3 regions of the Pseudoalteromonas sp. P1-11 genome follow, and region 2 is predicted to be linked to each of the others. Evidence: predicted binding sites of a transcription regulator. Region 2 holds the regulator's gene; each other region holds the start of a gene.
What was found. Region 2 encodes sigma-54, which starts transcription at its own class of promoters, with help from an activator protein. Its sites were predicted from a motif close to GTTGGCACGNNNNTNGNNT; they were not measured.
Positions count from the first base shown of each region.

Region 1: the regulator sigma-54 is predicted to act here: its motif matches at 2,332-2,350, upstream of AN390_RS15535 (TorF family putative porin).
Region 3: the regulator sigma-54 is predicted to act here: its motif matches at 3,297-3,315, upstream of AN390_RS02590 (FlgO family outer membrane protein).

Region 1 is NZ_LJSP01000010.1:99,391-107,164, forward strand. Features, by position in the region: gene AN390_RS15530 (M1 family aminopeptidase) at 1-1,269, shown strand, start outside; gene AN390_RS15535 (TorF family putative porin) at 1,548-2,234, opposite strand; gene AN390_RS15540 (hypothetical protein) at 2,511-3,674, opposite strand; gene AN390_RS15545 (AsmA family protein) at 3,986-5,956, shown strand; gene rplN (50S ribosomal protein L14) at 6,235-6,603, shown strand; gene rplX (50S ribosomal protein L24) at 6,614-6,928, shown strand; gene rplE (50S ribosomal protein L5) at 6,945-7,484, shown strand; gene rpsN (30S ribosomal protein S14) at 7,495-7,774, shown strand, end outside.
Region 2 is NZ_LJSP01000001.1:211,268-219,041, forward strand. Features, by position in the region: gene AN390_RS00940 (PTS sugar transporter subunit IIA) at 1-199, opposite strand, end outside; gene hpf (ribosome hibernation promoting factor) at 204-491, opposite strand; gene AN390_RS00950 (RNA polymerase factor sigma-54) at 519-2,018, opposite strand; gene lptB (LPS export ABC transporter ATP-binding protein) at 2,088-2,813, opposite strand; gene lptA (lipopolysaccharide transport periplasmic protein LptA) at 2,810-3,358, opposite strand; gene lptC (LPS export ABC transporter periplasmic protein LptC) at 3,348-3,902, opposite strand; gene kdsC (3-deoxy-manno-octulosonate-8-phosphatase KdsC) at 3,899-4,450, opposite strand; gene AN390_RS00975 (KpsF/GutQ family sugar-phosphate isomerase) at 4,451-5,422, opposite strand; gene AN390_RS00980 (calcium/sodium antiporter) at 5,425-6,393, opposite strand; gene AN390_RS00985 (ATP-binding cassette domain-containing protein) at 6,648-7,451, shown strand; gene mlaE (lipid asymmetry maintenance ABC transporter permease subunit MlaE) at 7,451-7,774, shown strand, end outside.
Region 3 is NZ_LJSP01000001.1:568,698-576,471, forward strand. Features, by position in the region: gene AN390_RS02570 (thymidylate synthase) at 1-422, shown strand, start outside; gene galU (UTP--glucose-1-phosphate uridylyltransferase GalU) at 442-1,320, shown strand; gene AN390_RS02580 (SPOR domain-containing protein) at 1,701-2,399, shown strand; gene AN390_RS02585 (SPOR domain-containing protein) at 2,611-3,189, shown strand; gene AN390_RS02590 (FlgO family outer membrane protein) at 3,349-3,942, shown strand; gene AN390_RS02595 (FlgO family outer membrane protein) at 3,956-4,648, shown strand; gene AN390_RS02600 (FlgO family outer membrane protein) at 4,657-5,334, shown strand; tRNA gene AN390_RS02605 (tRNA-Arg) at 5,439-5,513, shown strand; gene AN390_RS02610 (hypothetical protein) at 5,659-6,480, opposite strand; gene AN390_RS02615 (hypothetical protein) at 6,677-7,021, opposite strand; gene AN390_RS02620 (hypothetical protein) at 7,488-7,774, opposite strand, start outside.

The DNA of each region.
Region 1 (7,774 bases), on a different contig from region 2:
CGCTATTATACGCAAAATGAGTTTGGGCCTGCTAATGGCTTTATAAACTACAAGGCAACAGTAACCACCGATGAGTCACAATTTGCTATTACACCCGGTTATTTAAAAAGTGAAAGTGTAAAAGACGGAAGACGTACTTTTGTTTATAAAATGGATGCCCCTATTTTAAACTTTTATTCTGTGCTTTCGGCGGAGCTTGAAAGCAAAAAGGTTGAACATAACGGTGTAAATATTGAGGTGTACTACCACAAAGATCATGCATGGAATGTTGACCGTATGATTGAGTCGGTACAAGACTCAATAGATTACTACACGCAAGCCTTTGGGCCATATCAGCATAAACAGCTTCGTATTATTGAGTTTCCTAAGTATCGCTCGTTTGCGCAAAGTTTTGCTAATACGGTGCCTTACTCAGAAAGTATTGGCTTTATCACAGACTTAAGAGATGAGAGTAAAGTTGACCTACCTTACTATGTAACCGCACATGAAGTTGCACACCAATGGTGGGGGCATCAAGTATCTGGGGCTAATGTAGAAGGCAGTGCCGTTATTTCTGAATCGCTCTCCCAATACAGTGCGCTTATGGTGCTAAAAAAACGCTTTGGCGCCGAGAAGCTTCGTAAATTCTTAAAGTACGAGTTAGATAGATACTTAATGGGCCGCACAGGCGAAGCCTTTGAAGAAATGCCGCTGTATAAAACGCAGTCTCAACAATATCTTCATTACAATAAAGGCTCAGTTGCGATGATGGCGATTTATGACCGATTAGGGGAAGAGCGCTTAAATGCAGCACTTAAAGCGTTTTTGAATGAGTTTAAATACCAGTCAACGCCATACCCAACTACGCTTGATTTACTTAGCTATTTAAAACAAGACGCAACGCAAGCGGAGCAACGTTTTATTGATGATCAGTTTAAATATATAACGCTTTATGAGCTTGAAATGAAAGCAGTTTCGGTTACAGATGATGTTGATAGCGAAGGTTTTTATACAGTAACACTGAGCGTTGAAGCAACTAAGCAGCATGCCGATGGACAAGGTGAAGAAACCGAGCAACCACTTGATGAGCTAATTGATATTGCATTGTTTAGCGATGATCCTGAAAACCTTCTCGCTGAAGACTTTGTTATTTACTCGCAAAAGCATCAAATAGTCTCTGGTACTAATACTATTGAGCTAAAAGTAAAAGAAAAACCAGTGTACGCAGGGGTTGACCCGTACATTAAGCTTGTAGATAAAGACAGTAAAAACAACCTAGCTAAGTTTTAACGATTAACGATTAGTAATTAACTGAAAGGCCGCCTTTAATGCGGCCTTTTTTGTTTTAGCGAATTGCTAATACCAATGCGCAATAAAGCTTAATAAAGCGAATTAGCATATTGGTAAAAAGAGGTAATAGCAGCGAGGAGCTCGGCGATTAACCGAAGTGGGTTATATAGTAAGGTGCTTTAGTCGCTAAAATTAAAAGGCGCTGTGAGTATTTAGGTGCCCTAAACGAGAAAAGGGCCAAAAGGCCCTTAGTGTTGCAGCAAGTAACACATTTTGTTTTAAAGCGTAAAGTCTACAGCGTAGCCTACGTAAACTTTAACATCTGATTCATCCATGTCGGTGTCAGATACGCCAAAAGTAAAACCATCTTTTGATACAGAGATACCGTAATCAATAATATTATCATCACCTATAAAGTCGCCAGAGTAGTGACCTAAGTGCAGCGCAACCTCAGTACCATTGCTGCCAACAGCAAAGCTGTAATCGGCATTTAGGTATAATGAATCGCCAAAGTCGGTGCCATCGCCATCTGCCGCTGAAGTGGCAAGGATTGCAGCACCAAAGGTGAAACCTTCTGCGCTGATGCTACCGTAAATTTCAGAGAAATCAGCATCTGCCTCAGAAGCTGCATCTGGGTAAGCGTAATAAATGTAACCTACATCGTAGCTAAATGTGTCGTTAATATCGCCACCAAAACCCGCGTAAACATCAAGCTCATAAGTCATTTCATCGGCCCATGAAGCATTTGATGCCCAGGTACCTACATAAAAGCCTGACTCGTCAGCGTAATCAATACCGCCAGAAATAGCAGCATCGCCCCCAGTTTGCTCTTGACCACGCCATAAGTAGTTAGACGTAGCCGCTGCGTTTGCTGTTACTTCTGCATGTACGGCTGTTGATGTTAAAGATGTAGCACCTAATAAAGCTATTGCGCTAATTGCGATGGTTTTTTTTAGTTTTAGCATGTCCATTTCCCGTTATATGATTTTATCGCCTAGGTTTTTATTCTCTTATTGGCAACCCTTTGACTGGCGGTGTTTTATTGTTTAACTGGGAATGCAATTGCACTGTATGTGCCAGCTTAAAATAATTTCTATAAAACTGTTTTTTTACTTTTATAAAACAATATGTTGAGGAGTTCTAGAAGAGGGGATGATTGAGGGAGTTAATTAAAAAACGCACACTGCTGGTGCATAAATTAACCTAACTGCACCAGAAAAATACAGTTAGGTTAGGTAAATTTAGCCAAATATAGTGCGCATAAGACTAATTGTTTCGTTTACTCCGCGGCCTTTTTGTACTTCGCTAATAATAGAGTCGCGTTTGCTACGAATATGCTCGGGAATGTCATCGGCTGCAAGTGCACGGTCTACAAGTATTTCGGCTGACTCTTTACCTCTACGCTGTGGTTTTCCTGCACTTGTTGTGCTGCGTTTAGGTTTATTTAATAGCTTAATATAATTTGAGTTGTCGGCCGTGCTGGCATCTGCATAGTAAAAAAAGCACGGTAATAACGCTTTTATACTAACTAGTTGCTCTTCTAGTTCATTGCTGCCATTAGCCATTTTAAACCACGACATAGCATGAATGCTTTGTACTATATCTTGCCAGTAGCGCTCAAAGTCGCGATTGTTTAATTTTGTAATACCTAAAGCTGCGCATAATGCATCAAGACGGCTATTGCTAATTGGCGTAAACACATCTGGGCGGCGCATTGCTAATAAACGTGTAGCAGGGGCAAGGGTTGGTTTTTCATCGCTACCGTTAAAGGCAAGTAAATAAGCAACAACAAACTGTTGGTAATCAGCTTCGCTCACATCACCTTCAAGCGGGATGTTAGCAAGTGCATCGTCAAACGCGCCAGGCAAGTCGGCTAGCATTTGATGAAAACCCTTTGCACTTTTGGTTGATGCGAACCATTCAACATCAAAGTTATAGGTGCTTGGGTCGAGCGTGGCAGTGTGTTTACCACTAAATGCCAGTAAATCCTCTGGGATCATATCTTTTAGTGCTTGCTCACGAATGCTGTGCAAATACGTAGTAAGGCGAAGCTGTTCGTCCAGTGCAATAAGTTCTTTGTGTTGCTCTACAAACATACTAATAACAGGCCAAGGTGCTACACGTAGTGTTTTAAGCTGTAAAAAGCTAATTGCTGAGGTTAGCTGGTCGTGCAGCTTTTTTAAAACTGGCAGTTGTTGTGGCTCTAGTAAATCGTAATTTATACGGTCTTTACTTGCACTTAGCAGCTCATAACACCAGCCTAAAAAATCCTCTGGGTGGTTTTCTACTTTCACGGCCATTAGGTTTAGGCTTAGTTCTGAAGCTTGCTTCAAGATGTTTTGGTAAATTTGACTTTCTTGTTCGCCTAGCGCCATTTTTGACGGTGAAATTAGCAGTTTTTTCATGCCTTGTAGAGTCTCCGAGTAGATACATTTTTTAGCTGCTTTATTTTAGCGCAAATACGCCAATAGCAACAGGGCCGTGCATCATACCTAACAATTCAAGGGATGCAATGTTGTAGGGTTTAATACTTGGTTAGATTTAAACTTGATGAGCTTTACTTTTAGTCACCAATTTCGCAACGTTTACTTTTAAGCATAAATTCATTTCAAATTAAATAAATTACAATAAAGTGCTTTTTTGTCACAACGACAATGATTTTAAAGCTAACACTCGCTATGATAAGAACATTATTTGCACGTTTGAAAGGATGATCATGAAGACCTTACTCAAAATTGTTGGTGTAATACTCTTACTTTGTATTGCGTTAATTATTGCCGCTCCGTTTTTAATCCCAACCGATACTATTTTTAATAAAGTATCTGAACAGGTTGAAAAAACAACAGGGCGCACACTTACTATTAAAGGTGATAAAACGCTTAGTGTATTTCCTGCATTAAAGTTAGAGCTTAACGATGTACACTTTGCAAACATGCAGACAGGCTCGCGCGACGACATGGCAAGTATGGAGCAATTAGCTGTGCATATACCATGGTTATCGTTATTTGGCGGCGAATTCAAACTTGATAAGTTTGTTATTAACGAGCCCAATATTTTATTAGAAACTGATAAAAACGGTAAAGCTAACTGGCAGTTGTTTGATGCTGTAGCAGAGCAGCCGCAAGAGCAAACTCAATCAGGTGAGGCTGTTAAACTACCAGAGAACTTTGATATAGAGTTAGGTGAAGTGGCTATTTACGGTGGTACGTTTACTTACCTAGATGGGCAAACAGGCGCTAAACAACAAATTAGTGACTTGGAATTGGCTATTTTACTTCCTTCACTACGTAAAACACTAGAGATCAAAGGCGGCATTACATATATGCAAGAGCGCTTTGAGCTTGATGTAAAACTTGATACGCCGGCAAAGGCAATTGAAGGGGCGACGTTTGAGGTTACTCAAAGCGTAGACTCTCGCTTGGTCGATCTTACTTTTAACGGCAGTATTGCTCGCCAAGGTAAAGATATAAAAGGCGAGTTAGCGCTAAGTGGCGACTCAGTTAAAGAGCTAGCAACTTGGCAAGGGGTAGACTTAAACGCTAAAGAAAATGCATTTAATGCGTTTAGTGTAAACGGTAAAATGCATCTTATAGATGATACGTTTAACTTAGAAGAGCTGATTGCTACCCTAGATGAATTAGAGATTAAAGGAAAAAGTGAAGTAAACTTAGGCAATAAACTAGCGGTTAATGCTGATATAGACCTAGGTATGCTTGATTTGAATCCCTACTTACCGGAGGCAGTCGCTAAGCAGCAAGCGCCGCAAAGCGAAGAACCTAAAGCCGCGCAGCCGATTGTTTGGGACGATACTAAAATTGATTTAAGCGCATTAAATGCACTTAATGCTAATGTAGTTATTCGCTCAAGCGGTTTAAAAGCTAACGATATTGAGCTAGGTGCTAATCAATTTACAGTCGATTTAAACAACAGCGTTGCTAAATTAAGCTTAGATAGCTTTAAAGCATATGAGGGCACTGGTAAAGGAGTTATCAATATAAATGCGCAGCAAACGCCGTATAAAATAAGCACAAATTTTGATTTAGCCGACATAGACGCACAACCGTTACTCACTGATGCAGCTGGCTTTGATAAGCTCATGGGTAAAGGGTCATTAAATTGGAATTTAACCACAACTGGGCAAAGTCAAAAAACCTTTATTAATGCATTAAATGGTAAGGTTGGCTTTGAATTTGCCGATGGTGCTGTTAAAGGCGCAAACGTGGCTGAGATGGTTCGCAAAGGCAAAGAGCTTATTACGGGTAACCTTGGAGCTGTGAGTGTAGGGCTAGATACAGGCTTTGAAGAATCAGAGCAAACAGATTTTTCTGCGCTCACAGGTAGCTTTAACTTTACTAATGGCGTGGGCCGTAATAACGACCTATCGCTGATGAGCCCACTTATTCGTATTACAGGTGAGGGCGATGTAGATTTGCCTCAAACCAATGTTGATTATCGCTTAGTGACCGGCATTGTTGATTCGATTGAAGGGCAAGGCACTACAGATGATAGTACAGGCTTTAAAATCCCACTGCGTATAGAAGGCCCATTTCATGACGTTGGCTTTAAGCTAGATGTAAGCAACGCGCTTAAAGATGAAGCAAAGCAAAAGCTCGATGACGCCAAAGAGAAAGCAAAAGAAAAAGCCAAGGACAAAGTCAAAGATAAACTAAAAGGCTTATTTGGCTAATACTATTAAACCCCACAAATAAATAATTAAGGCGCTATTTGCGCCTTGATTGTTTTATAACCACTTGTAAAATAGCTACATAGCGGTTTTTACTCAGTTTTAATCTGTCCTTCCCTTAAATTAATTAAAAAATAACCTACCACTCACTAGCCAATGCTGGTACAATTGCCCGCCCTTAAGAGACAACTCTGTTGTTTTTTGAGTGGGATTTAATCGAAGTGCCTTGATTTTAAACAAATTTAAGGCAAGTTGTAATTACTACACCGGAGGTCATTAACATGATCCAAATGCAAACTCAGCTGGAAGTTGCTGATAACAGCGGCGCTCGCAAAGTGCAGTGTATAAAAGTCCTTGGTGGTTCACACCGTCGCTATGCGGCAGTTGGCGATATCATTAAAGTTTCTGTGAAAGAAGCTATTCCTCGCGGTAAAGTGAAGAAAGGTGATGTTAAAAACGCGGTAGTTGTGCGTACCAAAAAAGGCGTTCGTCGTCCGGACGGTTCTCTGATCCGTTTCGATAGCAATGCGGCTGTTATCTTAAATGATAACTTGCAGCCAATTGGTACTCGTATCTTCGGCCCTGTGACTCGTGAACTTCGTAATGATAAGTTCATGAAAATTGTTTCACTAGCCCCAGAAGTACTGTAAGGAGTCTATCATGGCAGCAAAAATCCGTCGTGATGACGAAGTAATCGTACTAGCAGGTAAAGACAAAGGTAAGCGCGGCAAAGTGCTTTCAGTTGTTACCGAGTCTGGTCGAGTATTTGTCGAAGGCATTAACTTAATCAAGAAACACCAAAAGCCGGTTCCACAATTGAACCAAGCTGGCGGCATTGTTGAGAAAGAAGCGTCTATCGACGTATCAAACGTTGCGATCTACAACTCGGAAACGAGTAAAGCAGATCGTGTAGGTTTCAAGATTGAAGATGGTAAGAAATTACGTATCTTTAAATCTACTGGTAAAACTATCTAATAGTTGGAGTAGAATGATGGCGAAACTGCATGAAGTATATAAAGACAAAGTAGTTGCTGAGCTTCAAGAGAAGTTTGGTTTCAGCTCTGTCATGCAAGTCCCTCAGATCGAAAAGATCACATTAAATATGGGCGTGGGCGAAGCCCTAGCTGACAAGAAGATTTTAGATAACGCTGTTGCGGATCTAGAAGCTATCGCTGGTCAGAAACCTTTAATCACTAAAGCACGCAAATCTGTTGCTGGCTTCAAAGTGCGTGAAGGCTACCCAATAGGCTGTAAAGTAACCTTACGCGGCGAGCGTATGTGGGACTTTTTTGAGCGTTTGGTATCAATCGCTATCCCACGTATCCGTGACTTCCGTGGTGTGAGTGCTAAGTCTTTTGATGGACGTGGTAACTACAGCATGGGCGTACGTGAACAAATCATCTTCCCAGAAATTGATTACGATAAAGTAGACCGTGTACGCGGTATGGATATCACAATCACAACTTCTGCGAAATCTGATGAGGAAGGCCGTGCGTTGTTAGAAGCGTTTAACTTCCCATTCAAGAAATAAGGGTAGGGTTATGGCAAAGAATTCTATGAAAGCGCGCGAAGCAAAGCGCACTAAACTAGTTGCTCAGTACGCTGAAAAGCGTGCAGCACTAAAAGCTATCATCAGCGATGTTAACGCATCTGAAGATGATCGTTGGGACGCGGTACTTAAGCTTCAAGCTTTACCACGTGATTCTAGCCCTGCACGTCAACGTAATCGTTGTAACATTACGGGCCGCCCACATGGTTTCCTTCGCAAATTCGGCATGAGCCGTATTAAAGTTCGCGAAGCAGCTATGCGCGGTGAAATTC
Region 2 (7,774 bases):
GAGGAATGGCGATACCCCGGCCAATGCCAGTACTGCCTAGCTTTTCTCTGCTTGCCAGCGCATTAAGAATATCTTGTTGTGGTAAGTAGGGGAGCTTTTCATGAGCTAGCTCACTGATAAACTCTAAAATTCTTTTTTTACTACTAAAAAGGACCGCAGCTTTGCTGCAGTCCTGGCATACTAATGTACTTAATTTCATAATATTAGTGTCTAGCAAGCTTCTCTTTATGTTTTATGACTTGACGATCGAGCTTGTCAATCAACGAGTCTATAGCGGCATACATATCTTGGTGCTCTGTTGAGGCAAATAAATCTGCGCCACTTACATGAATAGTCGCTTCTGCTTTTTGGTTGAGTTTTTCTACATCGAGAATGACATGCACATTGCTAATATGATCTGAGTGCCTTTCTAGCTTTGCAAATTTATTATTTACATAGTCTCTAAGTGAATCAGTTACTTCTACGTGACGACCAGTTAGGTTTAGTTGCATAAGCATTTCCTCTTTGTTTTTTACGTCTTATATCAAACTCTTTCTCTGATTTGACGGTGGAATAGCTAGCGATTCACGGTATTTTGCTATTGTGCGTCTAGCTACTTTAATTCCTTGCTCTGCCAATATATCCGCAATTTTACTATCACTCAATGGTTTAGCTGAGTTTTCCGCGGCAATTAGCTTTTTAATTAGGGCACGTATTGCGGTTGATGAACACTCGCCGCCGTTTTCAGTGCTTACGTGGCTTGAGAAAAAATACTTAAGCTCAAAAATACCACGTGGCGTATGCATATATTTTTGCGTAGTAACACGCGAAATTGTCGATTCATGCATTTCTACCATTTCAGCAACATCGTTTAAAACCATTGGCTTCATGGCTTCGGGGCCATGTTCAAAAAATGCTTGTTGCTGTTTTACAATACAGTTTGTTACTTTGAGCAGCGTGTCGTTTCTGCTTTCAAGGCTTTTTATAAACCATTTAGCTTCTTGTAAGTGAGAGCGAATAAATTGGCTATCACCACTTGATTTTACGGTACGTGACATAGCCGCGTACTGACTATTTACGCGTATTTTTGGCATGCTATCTGGGTTTAGCTCTACCACCCAGCGGCCTTTTATTTTTTTAACCGACACATCCGGTATTACATACTCCGACTCTTCCCTTACTATGGTATCTGCAGGTTTTGGGTTGAGGGTATGTATTAGGGTCATGACCTCTTTAAGCTCGTCTTCTTTAAGCTTAGTCTTTTTCATTAATGTACGATAGTCGCGTGCCGCTAATAGATCAATGTGATCGGTTAAGATCATTTTAGTTTGTTCTATAAAAGGGGTGTCTTTATCAAACTGGTTTAGCTGAATGCACAAGCACTCTTGTAAACTGCGCGCGGCTATACCTACAGGGTCAAATAACTGAATACGCTTTAAAACGGCTTCTATTTCGTCAAGTTCAACTTCAACTTCGTCATCGTTTTCTTGGTTAAAGCTCTCTAAAATCTCTTCGCAACTTAGCGTTAAAATACCCGAGTCATCTACAGCTTCTACAATGGCAATAGCAATGGCTTCGTCAGTTGGGCTAAAAGGAGTAAGCTGAAGCTGCCACATTAAATACTCATGTAGCGTTTCAGTAGAGGCACCTTGATAAATAGACTCATCTTCCGGCATTGGGCCTGAGGATGCCGCAGGGGCTGCGCTCATGTACTCATCCCAAGTTACATCCATTGCCATATCATCGCTAACGGTGTCTTTATTTAAAGCTTCGCCACTGTCTTGCTCGTACTCGCTGGTTGTATCGTCAGCCGATGCGCTTACGGTTACATCATCCGTATCTGCTTTTTGCTCATTTTTTCCAGCCGACTCTTCCGTGTAATCTTGCTCTTCTACTTCTAATAGCGGGTTGCTATCAAGTGCTTCTTGTATTTCTTGCTGGAGATCCAATGTACTGAGCTGCAGCAAGCGAATCGCTTGTTGCAATTGTGGAGTCATTGTAAGTTGCTGGCCCATGCGCAGCTGTAATGATTGCCTCATGTATCTCTAACAATCCTTTTATGTTGTTATAATTAATATTAGCAGATGCTTGTAGGTGTGGCTTAAATGTTACAGCCTAAATTGCTCGCCTAAATAAACATCGCGTACAGTTTTGTCATTTAATACGTGTTCTGGGGTGCCAGATGCAATTAGCTCCCCATGAGAAACAATGTAGGCTTTTTCACAAACATCAAGGGTTTCTCTTACATTGTGATCGGTAATTAATACGCCAATGCCACGGTTTTTAAGATGTTCTATTATTTTCTTTATATCTAACACTGAAATCGGATCAACACCAGCAAAAGGCTCATCCAATAAAATAAATTTAGGGTTTGCTGCCAGTGCTCTGGCAATTTCTACACGGCGGCGTTCACCACCAGAAAGTGCCATACCTTGGCTATCGCGAATATGCTGAATACTAAATTCATCAAGTAAGTTGTTGAGCGTTTCTTCTCGCGCGGCTTTATTGAGCTCTTTACGCGTTTCTAAAATAGCCATTAAGTTTTGATAAACTGTCAGCTTTCTAAATATTGATGACTCTTGCGGCAAATAGCCAATGCCTAAGCGGGCGCGGCTGTGCATAGGTAATAACGTAATGTCGTTATCATCAATAGAAATTTTACCTTTGTCGCTAGGTACTAATCCTACAATCATGTAAAAGGTGGTGGTTTTACCTGCGCCATTAGGGCCCAATAAGCCAACAATGCTGCCGGCTTCTACCTCAAGGCCTACATTTTTTACAACTTGGCGGCCTTTATAGCTTTTTGCTAATAGTTCTGCTTTTAAGGTGCTCATGGTTGACCTTCGTTACCTGTTTTTTCTTTAATTTTTGCTTCAACAGGCACTAAAATTGTGTGGACACGATCCGTAGAGTTTTCGTCTTTTTCTGCGCTAATAAGCTGCTGCTGCATATCGTAGGTAATACTTTTAGCATTAATTTTTTGACCGGCTTGTGCGACTTCAGCATCGCCAACAAGCGTTAAAAAGCGCTTTGCTACGTCGTAACGTACTTCGTTTGCACTGGCGCTCATTACGGTACCATCGTCTTGTTTTTCTTCGAAGTAGGCTGGGCTGCCAGTGGCAATAAGGAGTTGTTTGTTATCCCCTAAGTCTTCACGTTTATGTACTTCAAGTCGGTCGGCTGTAATTTTGCGATTACCATGCACAATTTCGACGTTCTTTTCAAAAATACCTACGTTTTCTTTAAGTTGGCCTTCTTGACGGTCTGCACTAATAGAAATTTGATTTGCTGGCGGTTGAGCAGCAGGCTCAGCAGCAGAGGCGCTAAATGCAAGCATTAGCGATGGGATAATAAGTATTTTAGTGAGTTTATTGGTCATAATATATTGTTCGCGTATGGTTAATTAGTTTTATTACTTCGGTTTTTAAATCGGCTTCAAGGCCTTTACCGACAATTTTTAAATTAGGCCCAGTGACAACCACTGGCTGCTCAGAGCGCATTGTTAGCGCTTTAATGTCGACTTCGATGTTATCGGCATCGATGTTATCTATCATGGCGTTATCAACTAAATTTTTAGCAACTACATTGCCTTCTAAAATAAGTTGTTTATCTTCGTAAAGCGTTGCTTCGTCTGCATTTATTCGCCATGTTTGCTTTTCGTTATACAAGGTGAAAATAGGTTTTTCAAAAAACGTAAAACCAAGCTGTTGGTACAGCTCCATTTTAGCCGCTGTGACTTTATGGCTTATTTTGCCTTGCTCGTCATAGGCTGTTTGCTTAAGCTCTATAGCGGTGTAATCGGGCTTTGCAATTACTTCAGGTTCTTGCTCTGGCGCTACATTGGTTTGGGTAAAATAAGGGTACCAAAGCCAAACCATACAGCCGATGAATAACGCACTGAGTATAACGCGTGCTGCATTCATGAACTGGTGCCTTGTGTTGTAAGCGCTATGCCATTCTCTAGCATAAGTAAGTCTGTGAGCTCTCTAACGGCGCCAAAGCCGCCAGGCATTTGCGTAGTGTAATGCGATAAGCGCTTAATAAGCGGGTGCGCATCGTTAACTGCAACGGCAAAGCCAACGCGCTCCATTACTGGCATGTCAGGGCCATCGTCGCCAATATAGGCTATTTGTTCGTCAGTTAACTTTAAAATGTTTTTGAGTTCTTGATAAGCAATAAGCTTGTCTTCTTGGCCTTGATAAATGTGCTGCACGGTTAAGCTGCTCATGCGAGTTTGCACTATTTCTGAGTGACGTCCCGTAATGACCGCAACTTCAAAACCACTATTGATCAGCGCTTTAATGCCAAAACCATCTTTTGTATTAAATGCTTTTAATTCTTCGCCTTGGTTACCGAGGTAAATTCGGCCATCAGAAAATACACCATCAATGTCGCATATGAGTAGTTTTACTTTTTTGGCGCGTGCTTTGGCATCATCGCTTAGCGGTTGATAGAGATCTTCAAATTGCATTTATAATACTCCTGCTTTTAAGAGGTCTTGCATATTTAAGGCGCCTATTGGCTGGTTTTTATCATTGACCACAATTAAACCATTAATACGTTTGTTTTCCATTATGTTTAGGGCCTCAGCTGCAAGTATATCGGCCGTGGCGGTTGTGCATGACTTAGTCATAACCTGGCTAATAGTGGTGCTATGTATATCAACTCTTTGCTCTAAAATACGGCGTAAGTCACCGTCGGTAAAAAGGCCTGCAAGCTGTTGATTGTTATCTACAATAGCGGTCATGCCCAGCCCTTTGGCTGACATTTCTATTAACGCGTCTTTAATTGTTTGCGTTACACCTATAATAGGGGTGTTTGTGCCGCTGTGCATTACATCTTTTAAAGTGAGCAACAATCGCTTACCTAAACTGCCACCAGGGTGAGAGAGTGCAAAGTCATCGGCGGTAAAGCCGCGTGCTTCTAAAAGCGCAACTGCCATTGCATCACCCATCGCTAAAGTGGCAGTGGTGCTTGCTGTAGGCGCTAAACCTAATAAACACGCTTCTTGTTCTACTTTTATGCATACGTGCACATCGGCAAGTGTAGCCATAGTAGAGAGCGGGTTGCCTGTCATCGATATTATTTTTGCACCAAGGCGTTTAAGCACCGGAATAATATTAAGTACTTCGCTGGTTTCGCCCGAGTTTGATATAAGCATAACCACGTCATTTTTGGTTATCATGCCTAAATCACCATGGCTTGCTTCGCCTGGGTGAACAAAAAAAGCAGGGCTGCCTGTACTTGCAAGGGTAGCTGCAATTTTATTACCAATATGGCCTGATTTACCCATGCCAATAACAATAATGCGGCCTTGGCAATCAAACATGAGCTGACACGCACTATGAAAGTTTTCGTCAACGTATTGTGTAATATCAGCAAGCGCTTGGCGTTCAATGTTTAATACGCGTAAACCTTGCTCTATAAAATTTAGTTGTGCCATTGTTACCCTACTTGACTAAAAATATAACCCTGGTACGCCAAAAATGCGATGAGTAATAGGCCACCTTCTACTCTATTGATACGCTGAGAACCTCTAAAGTTCAATGACATAATAATAAGCGCAAGCGTAGCACCTAACATAATAAGTATGTCGCGGTTTGCAAGTGACGGGTCAACCACTGATGGGTTAATAATACCTGCAAGTGGTAATACCGCTAAAATATTAAATATATTTGAGCCCACAATATTACCTAGGGCTAAATCATCTTCGTTTTTAAGTACACCCGCTACAGAAGCTGCAAGTTCAGGTAAACTTGTGCCAATGGCGATAATGGTTAAGCCAATAACTAAGTCGCTTAAACCAAAGTATTTAGCAATATCGACTGCTGAACCAACTAAAAAGTGTGAGCTAACAGGCAATAAAACCATGCCGACAATTAGCCATAAAACGGCTTTTTTAGTTGGTACATCGTTAGGAACCTCATCGCAGGCTTCTGAAACAAAAGGGTCATCTTGATTTTTGGCGCGCAAAGAAACCACAATCAAGCCGCCAATAAACACAGCAAATGCAACTAGCAATGCCACCCCTTCGGTGAGTGAGAAGTAGTTGTCTGAAAATACATACCACGTAGCCAAGGATACCAGCATAACAAGCGGCATTTCGCGTTTTAAAGTGCTTGATGACACACTCAAAGGGCGTAGCAGCGCAGTAATACCTAACACAAGTAAGATGTTTGTTATATTTGAACCTACCGCGTTACCGACCGCTGTGTCGGTTTTATTTGCCAAAGCAGCCGAGGCCGATACCATCATTTCAGGGGCCGAAGAACCCATAGCAACAACCGTTAAGCCAACAATTAAAGTAGGGACTCCAAAGTTTTTAGCAAGCGCTGCCGCACCGTATACAAATCGGTCGGCGCTCCACACAAGTGCAGCAAAACCAAGAATTAAAATAACAAACGAGGTAACCATTATGTTAAGCCAGATGTTCAAAATACAGATGGCGCGAATAGTAACAAAAGCCAACATGAAAGTATAAGCAAAAGAGCAGGGTCTACTATTGCAGTGCGTGAATTTTATGCGCTTAAGCAAAGGTTAAGGCAATTTACTTCAGCCTTAGAGCGCTTTTTGTAGGCGTATTACAAAATCTTACGAATTGTTTTTTCCATCTTGGCTAAAAAACCCTTAAAATAGGAGCACGAGTGAACATTGTTACGGAGAGCGACTTGTCGCAATCAATAGTAGAAGTCAAGGATGTTAGCTTTTCGCGAGGCGATAGAACCATATATAAAAATATGAGTTTTAGTGTTCCTAAAGGTAAGATAACAGCGATTATGGGGCCAAGCGGAATTGGCAAAACCACAATGCTACGCTTAATTGGTGGGCAGCTTAAGCCTGACGCCGGCGATATTTTATTCGAAGGTGGCAGTATTCCTAGTATGTCGCGCAAAGAGTTATATGCGGCACGAACCAAAATGAGCATGCTGTTTCAAAGCGGTGCGTTATTTACTGATATGTCGGTATTTGACAACATTGCATTTCCTCTGCGAGAGCACACCAAGTTAAGTGAAGCGTTAATTAAACTAGTCGTATTAATGAAACTGCAAGCGGTGGGTTTACGCGGTGCTAAAGATTTAATGCCTTCTGAGCTTTCTGGCGGTATGGCCAGACGAGCAGCACTTGCACGTGCTATTGCACTGGACCCAGAACTTATTATGTATGATGAGCCTTTTGCCGGCCAAGACCCAATATCTATGGGCGTATTGGTAAAGCTTATTAAGTCGTTAAATGAAGTGCTAGGTTTATCATCCCTTATTGTAACCCACGATGTGACGGAGGTAATGAGTATTGCCGATCACGTTATTATTATTGCCGATCAAGGCGTAATAGGGGCTGGGACACCGGATGAAATGCGTAATCATGAATCTCCATTAGTACAGCAGTTTTTAAAAGGGTTATCGGATGGACCTGTGCCATTTCATTATCCTGCACAAACGTATGCTGATGAGCTGTTAGGAGAAAACGCTTAATGTTGGATTTATTTCAAAAGTTAGGTCATAAAACGCTGGGGCGTTTTGCTGCATTAGGGCGCTCTGCCAACATGCTTTTTAATGCATTGTGGAATGTACCTAACTTTAAAAAAGGCACACCGCTGTTAGTGCGCCAACTTTATATGGTTGGTTCGCAATCATTATTAATTATTATGGTGTCGGGTTTGTTTATTGGTATGGTGCTTGCGCTGCAAGGTTACACTGTATTGGTTGGCTATGGCGCCGAAGACAGCCTAGGCCCATTAGTTGCGCTTAGTTTATTACGCGAACTAGGCCCTGTGGTTACAGCGCTATTATTTGCT
Region 3 (7,774 bases), 360 kb from region 2:
TTACCTTTTATAATCCAGGTGAGTTTGAGCTTGGTTGCTTGCGCCCATGTATGCACACGCATACGTTTTCGCTGCTTGGCGACACGCTGTATTTAACATCGTATCAGCGCAGTTGCGATGTGCCGCTGGGCCTTAATTTTAATCAAATTCAGTGCTTTGTATTACTGGCATTGGTAGCGCAAATTACCGGCCATAAAGCAGGTAAGGCGTATCATAAAATTGCTAACGCGCATATTTACGAAAACCAGTTACCGTTAATGCGCGATGTGCAGTTAACACGTGAGCCATTTGACTCACCGCAATTAAATATTAACCCAAACATAAAATCACTAGAAGATATAGAAACATGGGTAACACGAGACGATTTTGAAGTAGTAGGCTATCAATGCCACGAACCAATCCAATATCCGTTTTCAGTATAATAAGATTAAGGAGAACAAGATGAAAGCAGTGATCCCCGTAGCAGGCCTTGGAACGCGTATGTTACCTGCCACAAAAGCTATCCCTAAAGAGATGCTCCCTGTGGTAGACCGCCCGCTTATTCAATATGTAGTAAATGAAGCGGTAGCAGCAGGCGTTAAAGAGATTGTACTTGTAACGCACTCAAGTAAAAACTCTATCGAAAACCATTTTGATACCAGCTTTGAACTAGAAGCCACGCTTGAAAAACGCGTAAAGCGGCAATTACTTGCCGAAGTACAGGCAATTTGCCCTAAAGATGTGACCATTATTCACGTACGCCAAGGCGAAGCCAAAGGCTTAGGCCACGCAATTAACTGTGCAGCGCCAATTATTGGCAACGAACCTTTTGTGGTTATTTTGCCAGATGTAATTGTTGATGACGTAGAGAGCGACCTTAAAAAAGACAACCTAGCAGAGATGATCGCCCGTTTTGAAGAAACTAAGCACAGCCAAATTATGGTTGAGCCAGTATCAATGGACGAAGTAGACAAATTTGGTGTTGTTGATTTAGGTGACGTAGAGCTTCACCAAGGTGAAAGCTCGCCAATTATAAACATGGTAGAAAAACCGCCAGTAGATGAAGCACCTTCAAACCTATCTGTAGTAGGGCGTTATGTATTGAGCGAAAACATTTGGCCACTTCTTGCTAAAACGCCGCAAGGGGCTGGCAACGAAATTCAACTTACAGATGCAATTGCCATGCTAATGCAGCAAGAAAAAGTAGACGCGTACGCAATGAAAGGCCGCAGCCACGATTGTGGTAGTAAAATAGGCTACTTAAAAGCAACGATAGAGTTTGCTCTGCGCCGCGACGAGTTTGCAGATGATTTAAAAACATTTATTAAATCGTTAATTTAGGTTTTATTAAATTACCCACCAAGGCGCCTGTTTAGGCGCCTTTTTTAGTGCTAAATTATTAATACAAAAATAGGTATGGGTTTACTTAATTTTAACGCCGCCAGTAATAAAGATGGTCTACGCTTAATTATGTTCTGAATTTGACTTGCGTTATATAGCAACATAACGTAATTTATATTGTAAAGTTTATGTTAATTGGCATCAAAGTTGTATTAAAAGCCAAACTCACGGAAGGGTCATGTTAATTTTATCTAAGCAGGTAAATTAGCGTGCGGGAGCAAAAATCGCTCATTGTTTAAATTGCTAAGTTAAACGCTTTCTTGTGAGAATGTTTAACTGAAATGTAAGTGCACAGGCACTGCTTTCAGGATAACGGGTACATGCTTAAATTAAAAAAATACTATAAACACTTTTTTGTATGCCTTTTTACGCTTACGTTTGGCACGGCGTGCTCTATTACGCCTACCGCTAAACCTGCTGTTGATAATGAAATACCTAACACCACGCCCGATTACGTATCGATAACTGCACTAGAGCTTGCGCAATTAAAAGATGCCGCAATGCAATGGCAGCAAGCACGCGCCGGTATAGAGCGTATTTTAAAGCTTGAAAAAGAAATTACTTACCTGGTTAATCATATAGATATAATAAACTCTAAAGCTATTGCACAATCTAATGCAAGCCCTGCCTACAGTAGCCGTTACACTCGCACGCCTTCACGTACAACCATCAACAAGCCGCGTCGTCAGCAAACTTACAAAGCTGCTAACAATAACCAAAAGCAAACTATAAAGCTTAATACCCCTAAACATGTATTTGCATTACAAGTTGCCTCGGTTGATTCTAAGCAGGATGTAGCCAAAGCTTGGCAAGAACTAAATACCAAAGCAGCGCCACTATTTAGAGATAAAATATTAACCAACGTAGAAACCGCAAAAATAAATGATAAAACCTTTTATCGCTTAAAGCTTGGCTCTTATAAAAACCTTAAAAATGCCAAAGCCGACTGTGAAGTATTTAAAATGTATAAGCTCGACTGCATTGTAAGTAACTACACCGATAAGCCAATTAAACTTTAATAGTGATACTAACCCGCAATAATAAATAATTATTTTACGGGGCTAATCGTGTTGCGTTCTGCGTTAATAAATCTCGTTTAGAGCAACTAAATAGCGAATTTTTTTACCTAGCTATCAATACGTTTTACTATCCTCATAATAGATTACTTAATTAAGCTAATTGGTATAAAAGCGTAATAGGTCCTAGCACGCGTGACTTGCTAAGCGTTGATTGGCTGTTAAAATAGCGCCCACTCTTACCCATATTAACAACATACTTATGCTGCACTACAAGGATTTTTTAGCCACATTAGTTTTAGGCTTTGCATTAGCAAACAGTGCTCACGCACTCGCAACGGCCCAAAAGCAGGCGGTGCTCATTAAAAAAGATGATTTAGCCGTACTCAAAGAGTCAGCGCAGCAGTGGCAACAAACCAAGCCTCAACTAGAAAGACTGTTAAAGCTAGAAAGTGAATTACAGCGCACAGTAGATAAATTAAAACAACTTAACGCGCAGCCAAAACCGCAGCAAACTAACCACTTAGCTGTTGTGAATACAAATGCGCTGTTTGCTGTGCAAGTGGGGGCGTATAAAAATAAAGCGGTACTTGAAGCTGCTATAAAGCAATTTCAATCACCCTCAAATAAGCTTGAAGTAAATACCGAGCAAGTACTGATTGACCAGCACACCTTTTATAGATTAAAGCTTGGTGCGTTTAAAACAAAAGAAGCAGCAAAGGATGCATGTAAGTCATTAATAAACAATAATACTTGCTTTGTAACCTACTACGTCAAAACGCCTCAAAGTTAATTAACCTGAACTCTGGTTAAGAGCCTTACTAGCATATTGAACTATCTTGATACTTAAATTTATTATCTCTGGCTAGAGATAGGTTTATTATCCAGAGTTTAGGTTAATTAGGCATAATAATTGCTTTATCCTCGGTATGTTTTAAAGAGGACGGCAACTATGCGCCTTTTATTGCCTTTAGTATTGTTAAATTTAACTGCTTGCAACTTGGTTCCGCCCCCAGAGCCGAGTGTGCCTACTGACGCGCCAAAAGCAGCAATGGCACCCTATACCGTTAACGAGTATGTAGCAAATCTAACCTCGCAGCTTAACCATGTAAATGGCGCTTTAAATGCCAATGCGCGCATTGGTGTGAGTAGCTTTTTTTATGCAGATGCTTTAGATACTAAGCTAGTAGCAGGGCAGGCCTCGGGTTTGAGCTTACAAATTCAAGAAAGCTTATTAACGCAATTTACCCAGCTTGGCTATCATACCGTTGAGTACCGCCTAGGTAATAACCTTATATTAGCGCAAAACGCAGACAGCATATTAAGCCGCGACTTAAGTAAATTACGCAATCGCCAAAATATTGACTTAGTCATCACCGGCACTGTAACGCGCCAACAGCATGCTTACATAGTTAATGCACGACTCGTTAATATTGAAAACAAGCAAGTACTGTCGGCAGGCAGCACAGAGATCCCTATAAATGTAATGTGGGGAAACGAAAAAATTCAGCAGCGTGACGGCTCTTTGTACCGCAGCGAATATTAATCAGGAGCACACCATGAGAAACCTATTAATTACCCTATGTTTGCCATTAGGCTTTGGCTGTTCGCAAATGTTAAATTCGCTACATTCAGAGCCAGAGCAGGTTGAGCAAGACAATGCAGCCCAGCTTGTTTCAGAGCAACGTGCGGTAAAAGCACCTGCACCAAATGAAGCGTTATTTCAGTCTAATTTAAACAAGCAAAGTAACTACACCAAAAGTGCCCCTGCAAAACGCAAAAATATAAACCATTATGTGCGCGGTATAATGCAAGACATGGTCGAAAACCTGCAATACGTAAACGACAAAACGCCACTTGCCGTTTCTAGCTTTGTATTTTTAGATGATGACTACAGCGATGGAAGCCTGTTAGGTAACCAAATAGCCGAAAGCTTTATGCACGAACTGCATAGTTTTGGAGTACCGGTTATCGATTTTAAAACCACCGATTATATGCGAGTAACCCCGGCAGGCGACTTTGTATTTAGCCGCGACTACCTAGAGCTAAACCAAGATCAAAACTTTAATTACGTTTTAGCAGGAACACTTGTGAGCCACCAAGGTGGCGTACTGGTAAATGCACGAATAGTGGGCATTAAAAGTAAAGCGGTAGTGGGCAGTGCGCAAGGGTTTATCCCTCAATCAGTGGTTGATGCGCTAAACAGTAGCTATCGCACAGACGGAATTATGCTTAAACAAGCCAGCGAGTGAGGTTGACCATGTTTTACAAACTATCTGCTATAGCGGGGCTAACGGCAACGTTAGCATTAACTGGCTGTTCAATAACGCAAAATAATGAGCATAACGAAAGCATAAACACGCGCTCAGACTACACCGTGGTAACGCAAAGTAGCCAACCAACGCCTTTGTATGCCAACCAATCTGTGCAGCAGCAAAGTGAGTACGACACAGCAAGGCAGTTTACACCGCTTAAACACCACAAAACGCTGGCAAACTATGTAGAGCAAATGGCGCTGGATTTAGTCGATACGCTTGAAGCCGAAGCGCCCGATAACAACAGCATCAACATAGCGGTTACCACCATTGTAGATTTAGACGCATCGCTTAATAAAAGTAATCAGTTGGGTAATCAATTAGCAGAGACGTTTATTCATCAGCTGCAAAAATTTGGCTACGGCGTGGTAGATTTTAAAACCATGGACAACATTGATGTATCAAACAGAGGCGACTTCGTGTTATCTCGCGATATAGAAAAGCTAAGCGAAAGCAGCATGGCTAACTATGTATTAGCAGGTACGTTAATTTACCGCCCAAATGGCGTAGCAGTAAATACCCGCGTTATAAATGTTCACAGCAAACATATTGTAGCAAGCAGCCGTAAACTCATACCGCTGTACGTGTTAAACAAAGAAGATATATATTTATCAAGCAATTAAGTTAATTTTAGCTTGATATGAAAAACAAGATGCCGTTATAATTTTTGTAAGCTGTAAGCTGTAAGCTGTAAGCTGTAAGCTGTAAGCTGCTGTAAGCTCGATGCGGCCTCTTAGTTAAATGGATATAACGGCCCCCTCCTAAGGGGCAGTTGCAGGTTCGATTCCTGCAGGGGCTACCAACCAAAAACCTAATGCAATATTAGTAACTCTTTTGTGCCTGCGTAGGTCGGATAAGCGAAGCGCCATCCGACACAGTAAAATACCTTACCAATTATTATCAATATTTTATGTTGCCGAGTGGCTGGGTAGTGCCAATAACAGCCATTAGTTAGTCTGATAGTAAAAACTGCTATCAGAAACTTTTTGAACAATATCGAATTCCAAACCTATATGGCTATAATCACCAGAAGTTGGAATAGTTGATTTATGGTTAATTACGATTCCCCAATGGTTATCGCTTATACCTCCAAAGATTATGTTGAGACTCTCTTCGTTTACTCTCGTGATTGCAGCAACATTATACTTAGCCATCACCTCTCTCAGAGCCTTAGTAACTTCAGATAATGCCAACATTTTGGGAGCTTTTTCAGGCTTGGATAGCCTATAGTCACCTGACGGGATAAATCCTGCTTGTTTGGATGGGTAGTAGGTAATAAGCTGCGTTGGACTATAAAACGTGTTATTTATGCGAAAAACATGTGGTGCCGTTTGCTGGACAATATAAAGATTTGTATTTTGTCTCAACATTTCAACTTCACTCTTTGAATCCACTAAAAACTGCTTTATCAGCTCAATTCGTTCTTTTTTACATTTTTGCTCCTTGCATATTGAGATGCTTGGCAAATTAGAAAGTTGCTTCTTATTAATATTCAGGAACCTACTTCCTAATACCCCAAAATTAAAATTTGCAAAGGCTTGCTTGTCATTATTATTTACGAAATTCGTTGGGCGAACATCCAACAGACTAAATGGAAAGAATGAAGGAAGGTATGCTAGCTGTTTATCCGTTTGAGGAAGCATCTTGTCCGCATGTTTAAGCAGCTCTCTGTACTCGCTATCAATGTCTTCGTTGAAATAGGATGGCATATTTCCATAAGCAGACGTCGCAATGATTAAACTGCAACACAATAAAAAAGTTCTCATCATTTGTTATTTCAAATCCCTATAAAATAAAGAGTCATTATAATGGTATAGCATAATATTATTTAACAATGAAGATTAGCTCAATGTCCGTAATTCGCTCTTTGTCGAAGTTCGGCCCAGTGCCATTTCCGGACGTTCGTAACAACTCGTTAGAAGCCAACTGTTTTTGTCCTTTTAAACGACTTCTTAGCAGTTGACTTTACCTAGGTTCGCCTGCCTTTATTAACGTGTACCGCTCATCTGTCCATGAGAATTCCGATAGAGCAAGAAAAACAGCATTGTACTTTTTTAATTTTTCAACAGATTCTAATGAAAAACAGCCTCCAACAACTATTAAAGTATCTTGGCTCGGCTCTCCAAACTTTTTTAATGCTTTTTCTGTAAGGTTACTTTTTATCACATCTTTTCTATCATGTGGAAAAGTAATCAAAGTACATTTTTCAGAAAACTGAGATTCACAAGCTGCCGCTAAGCTCTTGTACTCAGTTGGTACACGATCTTTAATAATATGTGCTTCAATGCTTCTAATTATGCGAAATTTCATATCGACTGCTAACGCCCGCATAAACTGCGGAACATGTTGGACGCTTTTTTGCGTCATTTTCTTTTAAGAAAAAAATCGGACAATGTGGGGCGTCAGATTTAATGCGCTGTTAAACTTATAATCGGGTTTGCTCATCTTTCGCTGTTAGTTTCTCAGAATGCTTGATCATTTCTGTGGGAAGTCCAGTGGTGCAGTACAAAAGCCTAACAAACAGAAATCCACATACTTTGCCTAATTTGACAGTAACGTATTAGACCATCAGATCTAACACGTTTCTGTCTAACAACGAGTTTACCCGATCGTCCGCTTATAGCTCAAAGCCGCTCTTAAAAAATCTAAGATACCAATAACTACTGAGTTGAAGTGTTAGTAAAACAGTAATTAGTATAACTACGTATAAAAAAGCGAGTAAATATAAATCTACTCGCTTTATAATTTCGACAGCTTACAGCTTACAGCTTACAGCTCAACCATCACTCGTAATCGTATCAATCAGCTCATCAAGCACTGCTTCGGCTTTGCTGGTTTCTACTTGGCAGGTACCGGCGTTTAAGTGGCCGCCACCGCCGTGTTTAAGGCATAACTCGCCCACATTGGTGTTTGAGCTGCGGTTGGTGATTGATTTACCTATGGCAAATACTACGTTTTGTTTTTTAAGGCCCCACATTTTGTGAATTGATATATTGCAGTCGGGGTACATGGCGTAAATAACAAAGCGGTTGGTGGCGTAAATAGTTTCCTCTTGAGTTAAAT